One region of the Ferruginibacter albus genome, then DNA from elsewhere that is predicted to be linked to it. Evidence: riboswitches for the same ligand, from Rfam matches in the RefSeq annotation. Region 1 holds a riboswitch; the other holds the start of a gene.
The links. A riboswitch is a leader RNA that binds a small molecule or an ion and turns the genes downstream of it on or off. The one in region 1 is predicted to bind thiamine pyrophosphate.

Region 1 (5,881 bases):
GAGAAACAATTTTTTTACCTGCCGCAGTTATAGCATTACTTCCCGCCGTGTAAGGAAATGCCATTACCGCATCGGTATTTGCTACATAAAAAGTATTTCCAATTATCAACATTCCAAATGGCTTATTTAATCCTTTTAAAAAAACTGTTTTAAGATCAGGTATTCCATCTCCATTTGTATCTCTGAATAAGAGGATGTCGTCTGCACTTCCATTCATTACTGATTTGAGTGGGTTATGCTCAACCTTTGCTTCTGCAACAAAAATATCCCCGTTGTCTGCAACATATATCCAACGTGGATTATTTAAACTATCTGCAAAAAGATTAACTACAAAACCCGCCGGCGCCGTGGGTGTTTTATTTGCCGGCCAACCGATAACCTTACTGATTTTTTTTGCAGATGGAGTAGCATATGGCTCAGGAAGATTGACTTCCTGTGTTTTAGTTGCTACCGTATCTGCTTTTACAGAAGTCGGTGATGCATCTTCCTTTTGTTTTTTTTGTCCGCATCCGATCGATGTAATTAATAAGATGAAAGAAGCGATGACAAGACTTTGTTTCATACAATAATTTTTTCTTATTGTTTTTGCAACAAATATGCCTGTAAGAATAAACCGTATTTATCTTTCTTTACGCCGATTATTTTCCCCTGCTTGAGGATTTTATTTCCGTGGATTGTAATTGTATAAGATCACGCTGCTAAAATGTATGAAATAAAAAGGCTCCGTAAACGGAGCCTTGCTTGATTACCTCTCAAAGTAATTGCCCTACGAAAAACACCGGGTCAAAGATAAGTGCATGATTGCAATAGACCTGTTACATAATTGTTTGAAAAAATTGTATAATTTTTTCAACTGCATTTGATCACAAATCAAGACTGGATCGATGTTTCGCTCCTGGTGAAATCAGTTGCACCTGCAATTGCTTCTTCAGCCTCTTTGTACTCTCTCATCAATGCTTCACGAATGGTTGTTACACTCCATTTCAAAGCTTTGGTGATGTCTTCACTTTTCTGAAGTATTTTCTTCCTGACCTTTGTTCCTTCATCAGGAGCACATAATAAACCGGCAATTGCGCCTATTGCAATTCCCGATAAAAAGCTTGCTGCAATTTTTCTATTACTCATAATAAATAGCATTTAAATAGTGATGAATGAATAACAGGTAAAAATAATTGTGCCTGATTTTATAATACAATCATTTACACAATTATATGAATGTGTTGTAGCAGAATATCCCCGATAAAAACAAAATCGTTGCTATATTCTCTCACAAATCTTTGCCCGGTTAAAATATATCTGGCATGGTTATTTATCTATATATCCCAGATTCATTTGAGGGGTGCTTCACAATTTAAAGAGCTGAGAAATACCCATAGAACCTGACACGGATAATACCGGCGAAGGAAAGCAAAAGAATCAAGGGGCTTCTTCTTTAAGGAAGCCCTGTTTTTATTTAAAATGGCTTGAGTTTTGTTGCATTAAATTCTAATCACTTACTATTTAAAAAACTTACTAAACCATTGAGTTATGAAAAATTATGACATCATAATCGAGACCCCTAAGGAGGGACATTTCAAGTACAAGTTCGAACCCTCTGCCGGCATGTTCAAATTAAACAAGATTCTTCCTCAAGGTCTTGTGTTTCCTTATGACTTTGGCTTTGTTCCTTATACCGTTGGAGAAGATGGTGATCCCCTGGATGTATTGGTATTTTCTGAACATGCTCTTTTTACGGGTTGTGTGGTAGAATGCAGAATAATCGGTGGTATACAGGCATCCGAGATGGATGAAAACAAAATATCTATTAGAAATGACAGACTTATCGGAATACCTGTTTTGTCTAAAGTATATGCACACATTAATTCTATTGATCAGATAGAAGAAGAAAAGATCAATGAGATAAAAAACTTTTTCATATCCTATAATTCTTATTACGATAAAACGTTTATCACAGAAGGCGTGCTGAGTGCGGCTGACGTAGAAAAATTAATAAAGCAGAGTAATAACAGTTATCATCATTTTAAAAATAAGCCCACTTTGTCAAGGCTATAAAAAAGAAGGGAACTAAATAGAAATTCAGTTCCGTTCGAAAAATCCCTTATTGAAAAACCTATAGTTTCTATTAAATAAATATTGTGCCGAACAGCTAGAAAGATAAATTACACTGTCCTTTATTCTTTGCAATTACTTATCTGTACTGGCTTTTAAACAAAATGATGTAACTATTATAAAAAGTTGCTTAGTAATATTACGATGTTGTTATTTTTCCCCAATGTGTAGAATTTTTTAGCATCAATGTGTAAGTGAAATGTGGCAGAAGAAACGGCTTAGTTTTTGTCCAAATAGTTTTATACAATTTTTTCTCTCTCATAATCGACATATATAGCAATTAGCAAAATCCCCTCCTTTCGGAGGGGATTTAGTTTTATATATAATCTTAAGTATCTACTTAAATAAAAGTTGAAACATCTTCCACTTCGCTTGCATTATTTATTGCAACCTTTGGATAAATGAACGCTTTAAAATCTCCATGCGAAGCATTGTCCGAAATGATCATCAAATAACGTTCATCAATATAATAGACATTATCCTTTGTATTTTTAAATGTATTGGGAAACAAATCGGATGCTATGTCTTTATTGAACAAGTAGATAGCATCTGTACGCTTAGATTCTATAGTAACTACCTGTACAGTGGTTTTATATTGCGTGGTCTTTTCTTTTACCTTAAACTGCACAATAGCATCAAAAGACACAGACCCATCCGAACTGATCAGATCGAAATCTGTAATAAACTCCTGCACTGCTGTTGAATACGCTCTCATAAAAAATAAACTAGTGTTGTACAAATTAAAAAAATCAAGCCATATCTCATAGTAATTCATTAATTATTTGTAAAAAATTATTCACGTAATTATTGGTATGCCATTTGATGCTAATTAATAACAAAAATCACTCGAATGACTTCCAATGAATTTAATATGCTGAATAAGGAAATGCAGACAAGCATTTTGTGGAACCAGGGAATAGTAATTTCCGAAAGACAAGATCGCGGCACTGCCTATATTCTTTACAGCATTGGTTCTTTTTATGTAGAATTGAAATATGTGAACAACTCCCTGGTTGCTATTAAAGGATTTACCTGCACCGATATGTTGGATCCTTACATTGATAATATTCCTATTTACACTTCACTTCCTTTTTTGCTGGAGTAAAAAATTTCATTGAACACATCATTTATCACTCACAAGGCTGTGTGATTATCTCTATATATTTGCATCTCTTTTTAAATACTAAAACTTAAATTCATGAAAAAAATTCTGCTTACAGTCTTATTGGCAACAACATGCATGGTTGTAAAAACATCTGCACAAACAACTACTTCTACCGGAGAGATAACACCTAAAAACTCATGGTTAAAAGCCGGGCTTACTGTTGGATTGCCGGTTGGCGATGCCTCCAATGTAAGCTCTTTTACCGCCGGCATTGAACTTCGTGGACAGGTAATGAGCACCAACCATTGGGGATTTGGCTTGGCAAGTGGCTATGACCATTTCTTTCCTAAAAGCGGGTTTAGCTCTTTCGGCGAAATTCCTTTAGGCGTAATGATCCGTTATTATCCGGAGGCGAAAGGTTTTTTTGCCGGCATTGATGGTGGTTATACTTTCTTAACCAACTTTGGAAATACTTCCGGAGGCGCTTACATTAAACCACAAATAGGTTATCATGATTATAACTGGAATTTTTATGCATTGTATAATCATGTATTTGTTGACGGCAGCGCTGTACAAAACGTTGGCATAGGCGCTACTTACAATCTTCGATTTAAATAAAGCGTTCACCAATAAACACATTTAAAAAGAGCGTAGCAATAATTGCTACGCTCTTTATTTAATAAGATGTTGCTGAATTGAAAAGTTATGCAGCTGCCATGCCGTAACATTCATCTGCACAACGGCGACAGGCTATTGCACATTTTTTACAATGTTCCATATCATGTCGTTCACATTCCTTTGCACAGCGTGTACGTATATCGGCGCATATCCTGCATAATTCATCCGCCGTTTCGCCCCGTATGCTCATTACCTGCACCGCAGCATTACAAACTATTGAACATTCTATATTTAACTCAATACATGCTTTCATCATTTTAACAGTAGCCTCTTGCAGGCAGGCAGAAGTGCAATTATTACATGCCACCATACAATCCAGGCAAGCATCAATACACCATTGATAATTTCCTTCTTTCATAATTAAAGTTTAAATAAAGAGTGAAAAAACAATGCCACCTACTATGGCAGGAATATTGAGCCTTTTTTTTATAAAATTATTAGCATGAGCCTACAAAAAAAACCTGGTGATAAAGCCACTCACAAAACAGTTACCCATACAGATAAAGCGATCGCTATTGCAGGTGTTAAAAAGCCTGCAAAAAAAGACAGATCAGAACACCATCCCGTTTCAACCGGTTCAGCAAATGCATTTGAAGGTACCGAAGATGTAAGAGAATAATTATTGATTGTGTGGAACTTGTAGAAATTACTTCCCGTTAATGGAAAAAATAAAGATGCTTTTATCAATGAATCATAATGGTATATATTTTGTTTTTTTAATGACAGAGGAGAATGTACGTATGAAAGACAAAATTATTATAGTAGATGATGATCCCGGTATCCAGGAAATAATAAAAGTTATTTTTGATAAGGCAGGTTATGAAACCACCGTTTTTTCAAACGGGAATAATATTTTCACCGGTCAATATCAATTACCCGATATTTTTCTGTTAGACAAAGAGCTGGTGGGCAAAAGCGGTTCAGATATCTGCAAGTTTTTAAAATCGCAAAGGAAAACAAAAGATATCCCGGTAATTTTATTTTCTGCTATATCCGATCTGGATAAAGTTGCTAAAGAAGCAGGTGCAGATAATTATATTGAAAAACCATTCTTAAAAACTGAATTATTGGACAAAGTAGCAGCAGCATTAAGACATGACAATAATTTAAGAGCATCTGCCTGAGAAATGATAAAACAACTTTCAATAGCATTTTTATCGCTGTTGCTGCTAACCGATTGCAGCAAAAAACACACTCCTGAAAAAAACACTACAACAAAAATTGTAGTTCCCAAAGGTCCTTGGCCAAAAACACTTTCATTAAATGATAAGGTAGCTAAAAGAGCTGTTGACGGCAGGTTATATTTTGACCTGGATGGAAAACGTTATTGGAAAAATTACAATGATGGTAAATACTATTTATTCAATAAGAAAATGTATGATGATCCTGCCTTTAAGCCGCATTAAATGAGTTTCAAAATCCCAAAAACAAATTCCACCGGAAACTCGCACAAGCAATTAAAGACTCAATTCTTTATGTATTTTTACCAAAACTATTTAGATGGATGTACAAATAGAAGCCTCCTGGAAGAAGGTTTTAAAAGATGAGTTTACCAAACCTTATTTTCTAGAGATAGTAACTTTTTTAAAAACAGAAAAAGCAGCAGGCAAAACGATCTATCCTCCCGGTCCGCTTATTTTCAACGCATTCAATCAAACTACTTTTGATAAAGTAAAAGTAGTGATATTAGGACAAGACCCTTATCACGGCCCGGGGCAGGCACATGGTCTAAGCTTTTCTGTGCCGAATGGCATAAAGCCTCCTCCATCTTTAGTTAATATTTATAAAGAAATAGAAAAAGATATTGGTGTGGCAATGCCACTACAGTATGGCAATCTTACACATTGGGCCGAACAAGGCGTTTTATTGTTAAATGCTGTACTAACGGTAAGGGCTAATGAGCCTGCCAGTCATGCAAAGATCGGATGGATGAATTTTACAGATGCAGTTATCCGGAAATTATCTGAAGAAAAAGAAGGTGTGGTATTT
Region 2 (5,881 bases), 1.1 Mb from region 1:
ACTCCATACTGACGGTCTCTTGTTACACCGCTGATATCGTCAACAATTGCTTTACGTTGCTCCAACAAACGGTTGAAGAAAGTGCTTTTGCCAACATTCGGTCTGCCTACTATTGCTACTGTAAAACCCATATTAAATAATAATTTAGTAATTGATAACGGATAATTATTGCTAATCCGTTATAATGTTTCAATATCCATACTCCTTCAATTGCAATTCGTTATCTCGCCACTTAGGACGAACTTTTACAAACAGCTCTAAAAAAACTTTATTTCCTATAAATGCTTCAATGTCTTTTCTGGCTTCGGTTCCCAGTTTTTTTATCATCTGACCACCTTCTCCCAAAATAATTCCTTTTTGCGTATCCCGTTGTACAATTATATCTGCACCTATTTTTACTAAGGTAGATTTCTCTTTGAATTCGTGTACCAGCACTGTTGCATGGTAGGGGATTTCATCGCCATATAAATAAAATATCTTTTCACGAATTAACTCGCTTACAAAAAACCGCGTTGAAAGATCACTCAATTCTTCGCCGTCATAAAACGCCTCGCCTTCCGGCAAATGCTCTACTACTTTTTTTATCAATGCATCAATGCCTTTTTTCTTTAAGGCTGATATAGTAATTACTTCTTTACAATATGCCTGCTGCGCAAAGAAATTGGTAAGTTCTTTTATCCTGCTTTCATCAACGGCATCTACCTTATTAATAATTACCAACGCCGGTACTTTCAATTTTAATGCAGAAAATATTTCATGATTTTCTTCTGTAGTATCTTTTGCATCTATAATTAATAAAGCAATATCGGCATCTTCCAAAGCGCTTTTAACAGCCTGCATCATTTTTTCGTGCAGTTTATACTTTGGCTCAATTATACCGGGTGTATCAGAAAAGATAATTTGATATTCCTTTTCTGTTACAATGGCTTTTATACGATGGCGGGTTGTTTGCACTTTGTGCGATACAATTGCCAGTTTCTCTCCTACCAATGCATTCAGCAATGTGCTTTTGCCGGCGTTAGGTTTACCAAATATGTTTACAAAGCCGCTTTTCATCAGGTGCAAAGATGCCATAAAAAAACAGGTAATAAAAATTACCTGTTTAATAAATTACGTATATAGATATTAAATACTATTGTCTTACCAGCGTAATTACAGTTGCACCTGAAATAGGACCAATAGTTTGTGTGCCATTTATTTTAAGTCCTGTGCAGCTAAAATCAGACACTGTTCCTGAAAGTTCTGCATTGCTGGTTGTAAGCGTTGTTCCGTTAAGCGACCAGGTTCCACTTTGATCACTTGATGGCGAGCATTGTGTGCCTGCATCAGTTACGGTAGCAGTTCCATCACTTTTCAACTCATACACATCATCCTGGTTACATGCAGGAATTTGAGACATCGCATCCGCACCATCAAATGTAACAGCAGTTATTTTATATTTTCCTACTATAGAAGTTGAAGACAAAGTACAGGAGGTTGTTCCACCATTATCTTTACTGCATGCAGCAAGGGCAACACACGCAATAAAACCGGCAATAATTTTTTTCATACAGTGATCAATTTTTGATGAATAACGAAAGTAGCAAAAACAGCAGAAGCTATAAAATGAATCTTTTATTAATTATTCTTGGCTGATAACTTACATCTCCCTAACTTTGCCGCTCAATTAAACCGCGAAGTAGAGCAGCGGTAGCTCGTCGGGCTCATAACCCGAAGGTCGGAGGTTCGATCCCTCCCTTCGCAACTAAATCAATCGTTCTTTTAAACCGACTGAATTTCCGGGGTGCTTTTTAAATAAGGCTGAGATTATACCCGTTAAACCTGCTCAGGATAATGCCTGCGAAGGGAGTGCTACTCTTACATCGGATCGTCTTCCGGATGTTCAGCTATAATTTTTTATTGTAATGAAAAAACTGCTATTATGTGCATTGGCATGTGCGTCAGTCATGTCATCATTTGCACAACAGGGAAAAAAATTCAATGACACCACCGCTTTACTGCCTGTTGAAGTATCCGCAGTAAAAGCAAGCGACAAGGCGCCTTTTGCTAAAACCAATCTTTCTAAAAAAGAATTAGCAAAAAATAACCTGGGGCAAGATCTTCCTTTCTTATTAAATCAAACACCTTCGGTTGTTGTAAATTCTGATGCCGGCAATGGTGTTGGTTACACCGGGATCCATATACGAGGCACAGACGCCACACGCATAAATGTTACATTAAATGGTATCCCTTACAATGATGCAGAAAGCCAGGGTACTTATTTTGTAGATATTCCGGACATTGCATCTTCTGCTGCCAATATTCAAATACAACGCGGTGTAGGTACCAGCAGTAATGGTGCCGGTGCTTTTGGCGGAACCATTAATATTACCACTAATGATTTTATTGATTCTGCTTATGCGACAGCAGAAAACAGTTATGGATCTTTTAACACGTGGAAGAATACAATTAAAGTTGGTTCAGGATTGATCAACGATCATTTTACGATAGACGCAAGATTAAGCAAAATAAGCAGCGATGGCTATATTGATCGTGCCAGCAGCGATTTTAAATCTTTGTATTTATCTGCAGCTTATGTTACTAAAAGCTCTTCGTTACGTTTTAACCTTATTACGGGAAAAGAAAAAACATACCAGGCATGGAATGGCGTGCCGGATTATTTAATTGATTCACTTCGCACCTATAATGAATTGGGAACCGAAAAACCCGGAGCTCCTTACAGCAATCAAACAGATAATTACCAACAAGATCATTACCAGCTTTTCTTTAATCATACGTTTAATTCAAAGATAAATTTCAGCACTGCTGCCTTTATGACCTATGGCAGAGGATATTATGAAGAATATAAGGCTGGACAGGATTATGCAAAGTATGGCTTGCCTGATGTTGTTGTTGGCGATTCTATCATCACTACTACAGACTTAGTAAGACAGCTATGGCTGGACAATCACTTTTATGGACAGGTAGCCTCTCTTCAATATAAAAATAAAAAGGATGAAATAATCGTAAGCGGCGAATGGACCAGGTATGAAGGCAAACATTACGGCAATATAACCTGGGCTCAGAATGGCGGTGTAGAGCCAAATTATCAATATTACAATCTGCCTGCCTTAAAAACAGATATTACTGCCTATGTTAAATGGCAGCATAATTTTTCTGCCGGCTTGTTTACATTTGCCGATCTGCAATACAGAAATGTTTATCATCGTATTGATGGTTTTGATGATGATCCTTCTTTTAAAGTTAGCAGGAATTTTAATTTTGTAAATCCTAAAGCAGGCATTACTTATATTAAAAACGGATGGCAAACTTACTTTAGCTATGCTTTAGGGCAGCATGAACCCAACCGGGACGATTTCTTTGCTAACCCTAACGAGCAACCTAAAGCGGAAACCTTACACGATTTTGAATTAGGTACAGAGAAAAAAGGAAAGAATTATTTCTATGGAATAAATCTTTTTTACATGCTGTATAAAGATCAATTAGTGCTTACAGGAAAAATAAACGACGTGGGTGAATACACAAGAACCAATACTCCTGACAGCTATAGAGCGGGCATAGAATTACAAGGGCAATACACTTTTAATAAATATTTGAACATTGCTGCCAATGCTGCTTTCAGCATTAATAAAATAAAATCCTTTTCTGAATATCTAGATGAATACGACAGCACCTATACATGGACAGGTCAACAAGAAATAAAACATACCAATACAGATATATCCTACTCTCCTTCTATTGTTGCAGCAGGAACGATCAGTATTACTCCGACAGATAATTTTGAAATAGCTCTTATCGGCAAATACGTAGGCAAACAATACCTGGATAATACTTCTAATGAAAACAGAATGTTGAAAGGATATTATACACAAGACGCAAGAGTAAGCTATACTCTGAAAAATAAATTATTCAAATCGATCACATTCATCGGTCAGGTAAATAATTTATTTAGTGCAAAATATTTGTCCAATGGATATACGTATAGTGAAGTAGATAACGGCAACATTGCTACTTATAACTGGTACTTTCCTATGGCATTGATAAATTATAGAGTGGGCATTAATTTCAATCTCTAAGTTTATTCATTGAAAAACCAAAGCCATTGAAGAAAATTCAATGGCTTTATTTTTTAGTTCTACTTCTTATCTTTTTTTAAAGTGATAAACACCGCAGGCAACAGCTTCTTTTAAATAGGGTTTCCATTGAAAAAGATCAACAGGATCAGGCAAGACATCCAAAAAATCAAGTTTGCTTATACCATTTACATAGTTGCAAGGGTAATCAATTGTTTCTATACCGTTATTCTTAAATATTAAAGTAGCCCTGCGAACATGCAAAGCAGAAGTGATGAGTAAGTATGGCGGCTTTAATGAAAGAGAGTCCAATAAGATTTTTGAATAAGCTGCATTATCAGCAGTATTAGTGGATTTGTCTTCGCAATAGATAACTGAGTCGGGTATTCCCATTATTATCATCTGCTGTTTTGCAAACGCCCCTTCGGTAAAGGAGCTTACTTCATCTTTTCCATTACCGCCACTAATAAGAATGTGCTTTATCTTTCCTTGCTTATACAATTTTACTGTTTGAATATACCTGTCCGCAGTAATATTAAAAAAGCCGTTCCCATGTTCATCAGGGCCGGCAAAACCACCTAATACAATACCGCAGCTATAAGGCTTGTCGGCAGACACGTCTCTTGGTTTGGCATTCCACCAGCGAGCATAAAACTCCAACAAAAAATTATTAGAGAATAGTAAAAAGATGATCAATGCTGCATACCAATATCTTTTTTTTATTTTGTCTGTTTTTACAAAAAATGACAAAATAATAAGTAGTACTATCCAGTTAAAAGGAGATATAAAGAATCCAATTATAACAGATGCCAGTTGGTGCATATGATTAGCCTCCGAATTTTTGTTGCCAGTCTAACATGCCGCCAATTAAATTTTTTGTATTGGTAAATCCCATGCTGTCTAATATTAATGCAGCAGTAGCACTACGTTTACCGCTACGACAATAGAAGATGACTTCTTCATTTTTAAGGTCTTCCAATTCGTCTATTTGTAAAGACTGAATATTTCCTAAAGGAATTAATTTACCGCCTATATTAAATTCTGCATTTTCAAATGGTTCTCTTACGTCTATTAAGTTCAACTGCTCCCCTTTATCCAAACGTTCTTTTACTTCATTATTGGTTATTGTTGTCATCACAGAAATTTAGTTTGTTTTTTTAATGATAGTATCTTGTAAAATTACTTTGTCTTTAGAAAGCCACAGATCCATCAATTGACCGGGTTTAATATACACAGGACGATCAAGCTCATCATGGTGTGGTGGATTCTGTTTCACAATAAATGCCTGGGCAGTATCTTTACCTACTGTTGCATCCGGCACTAAAACAGGTATTAATTCAAGAGAATCCAATAAAGCAGTTGCTTCTGCACATGTCATTCCCAAAAGTGAAGGAACAACAAAGCTGCTATCTTTTTGTCCGGCACCAACAATCAAAGTAATGCCACTACCCCAACGAACTTTTTCTCCGGCGGCAATTTTATTATTATGATATAGTTGATCAACGATCATCATGTAGGTAAAATCACTTTTATAAATTGTATCTGCCAATTTCAAGTGGCTCTTCTTTAAAATGTCTAATGCAAAATCCAAAGTTTTACCTTTTAAGTCAGGCATATCAATCATAGGTGCTGTATAGCAATTTACCGTTAAAAAAACGGTTCTGTTCACTTTCACTGTTGCACCAGGATAAGGCAATTGCTTGATTACGGTTCCCTTTGGCAAAGTGTCGGTATAAACAGAGTCTTGTATTTGCACATCAAAGCCCTTGCTTTCCAGTTCTTTTATAGCAGCTGCTGTTTCTTTGTGG

Region 2: it holds a riboswitch for thiamine pyrophosphate, as region 1 does, so the genes downstream of both, K9M53_RS06280 (TonB-dependent receptor) here and K9M53_RS10845 (inorganic diphosphatase) in region 1, are expected to answer to the same signal.

The regions. Positions count from the first base shown of each region.
Region 1 covers NZ_CP083388.1:2,484,691-2,490,571, forward strand. Annotated here, with positions in the region: gene K9M53_RS10835 (PQQ-dependent sugar dehydrogenase) at 1-562, opposite strand, end outside; gene K9M53_RS10840 (YtxH domain-containing protein) at 871-1,125, opposite strand; TPP riboswitch at 1,326-1,425, shown strand; gene K9M53_RS10845 (inorganic diphosphatase) at 1,528-2,052, shown strand; gene K9M53_RS10850 (hypothetical protein) at 2,450-2,824, opposite strand; gene K9M53_RS10855 (hypothetical protein) at 2,960-3,214, shown strand; gene K9M53_RS10860 (hypothetical protein) at 3,308-3,832, shown strand; gene K9M53_RS10865 (four-helix bundle copper-binding protein) at 3,918-4,250, opposite strand; gene K9M53_RS10870 (hypothetical protein) at 4,335-4,511, shown strand; gene K9M53_RS10875 (response regulator) at 4,552-5,016, shown strand; gene K9M53_RS10880 (hypothetical protein) at 5,020-5,298, shown strand; gene ung (uracil-DNA glycosylase) at 5,393-5,881, shown strand, end outside.
Region 2 covers NZ_CP083388.1:1,429,782-1,435,662, reverse strand. Annotated here, with positions in the region: gene der (ribosome biogenesis GTPase Der) at 1-131, opposite strand, end outside; gene era (GTPase Era) at 190-1,074, opposite strand; gene K9M53_RS06290 (lipocalin-like domain-containing protein) at 1,133-1,549, opposite strand; tRNA gene K9M53_RS06285 (tRNA-Met) at 1,673-1,744, shown strand; TPP riboswitch at 1,770-1,865, shown strand; gene K9M53_RS06280 (TonB-dependent receptor) at 1,905-4,076, shown strand; gene K9M53_RS06275 (YdcF family protein) at 4,143-4,895, opposite strand; gene K9M53_RS06270 (rhodanese-like domain-containing protein) at 4,900-5,208, opposite strand; gene K9M53_RS06265 (PASTA domain-containing protein) at 5,218-5,881, opposite strand, start outside.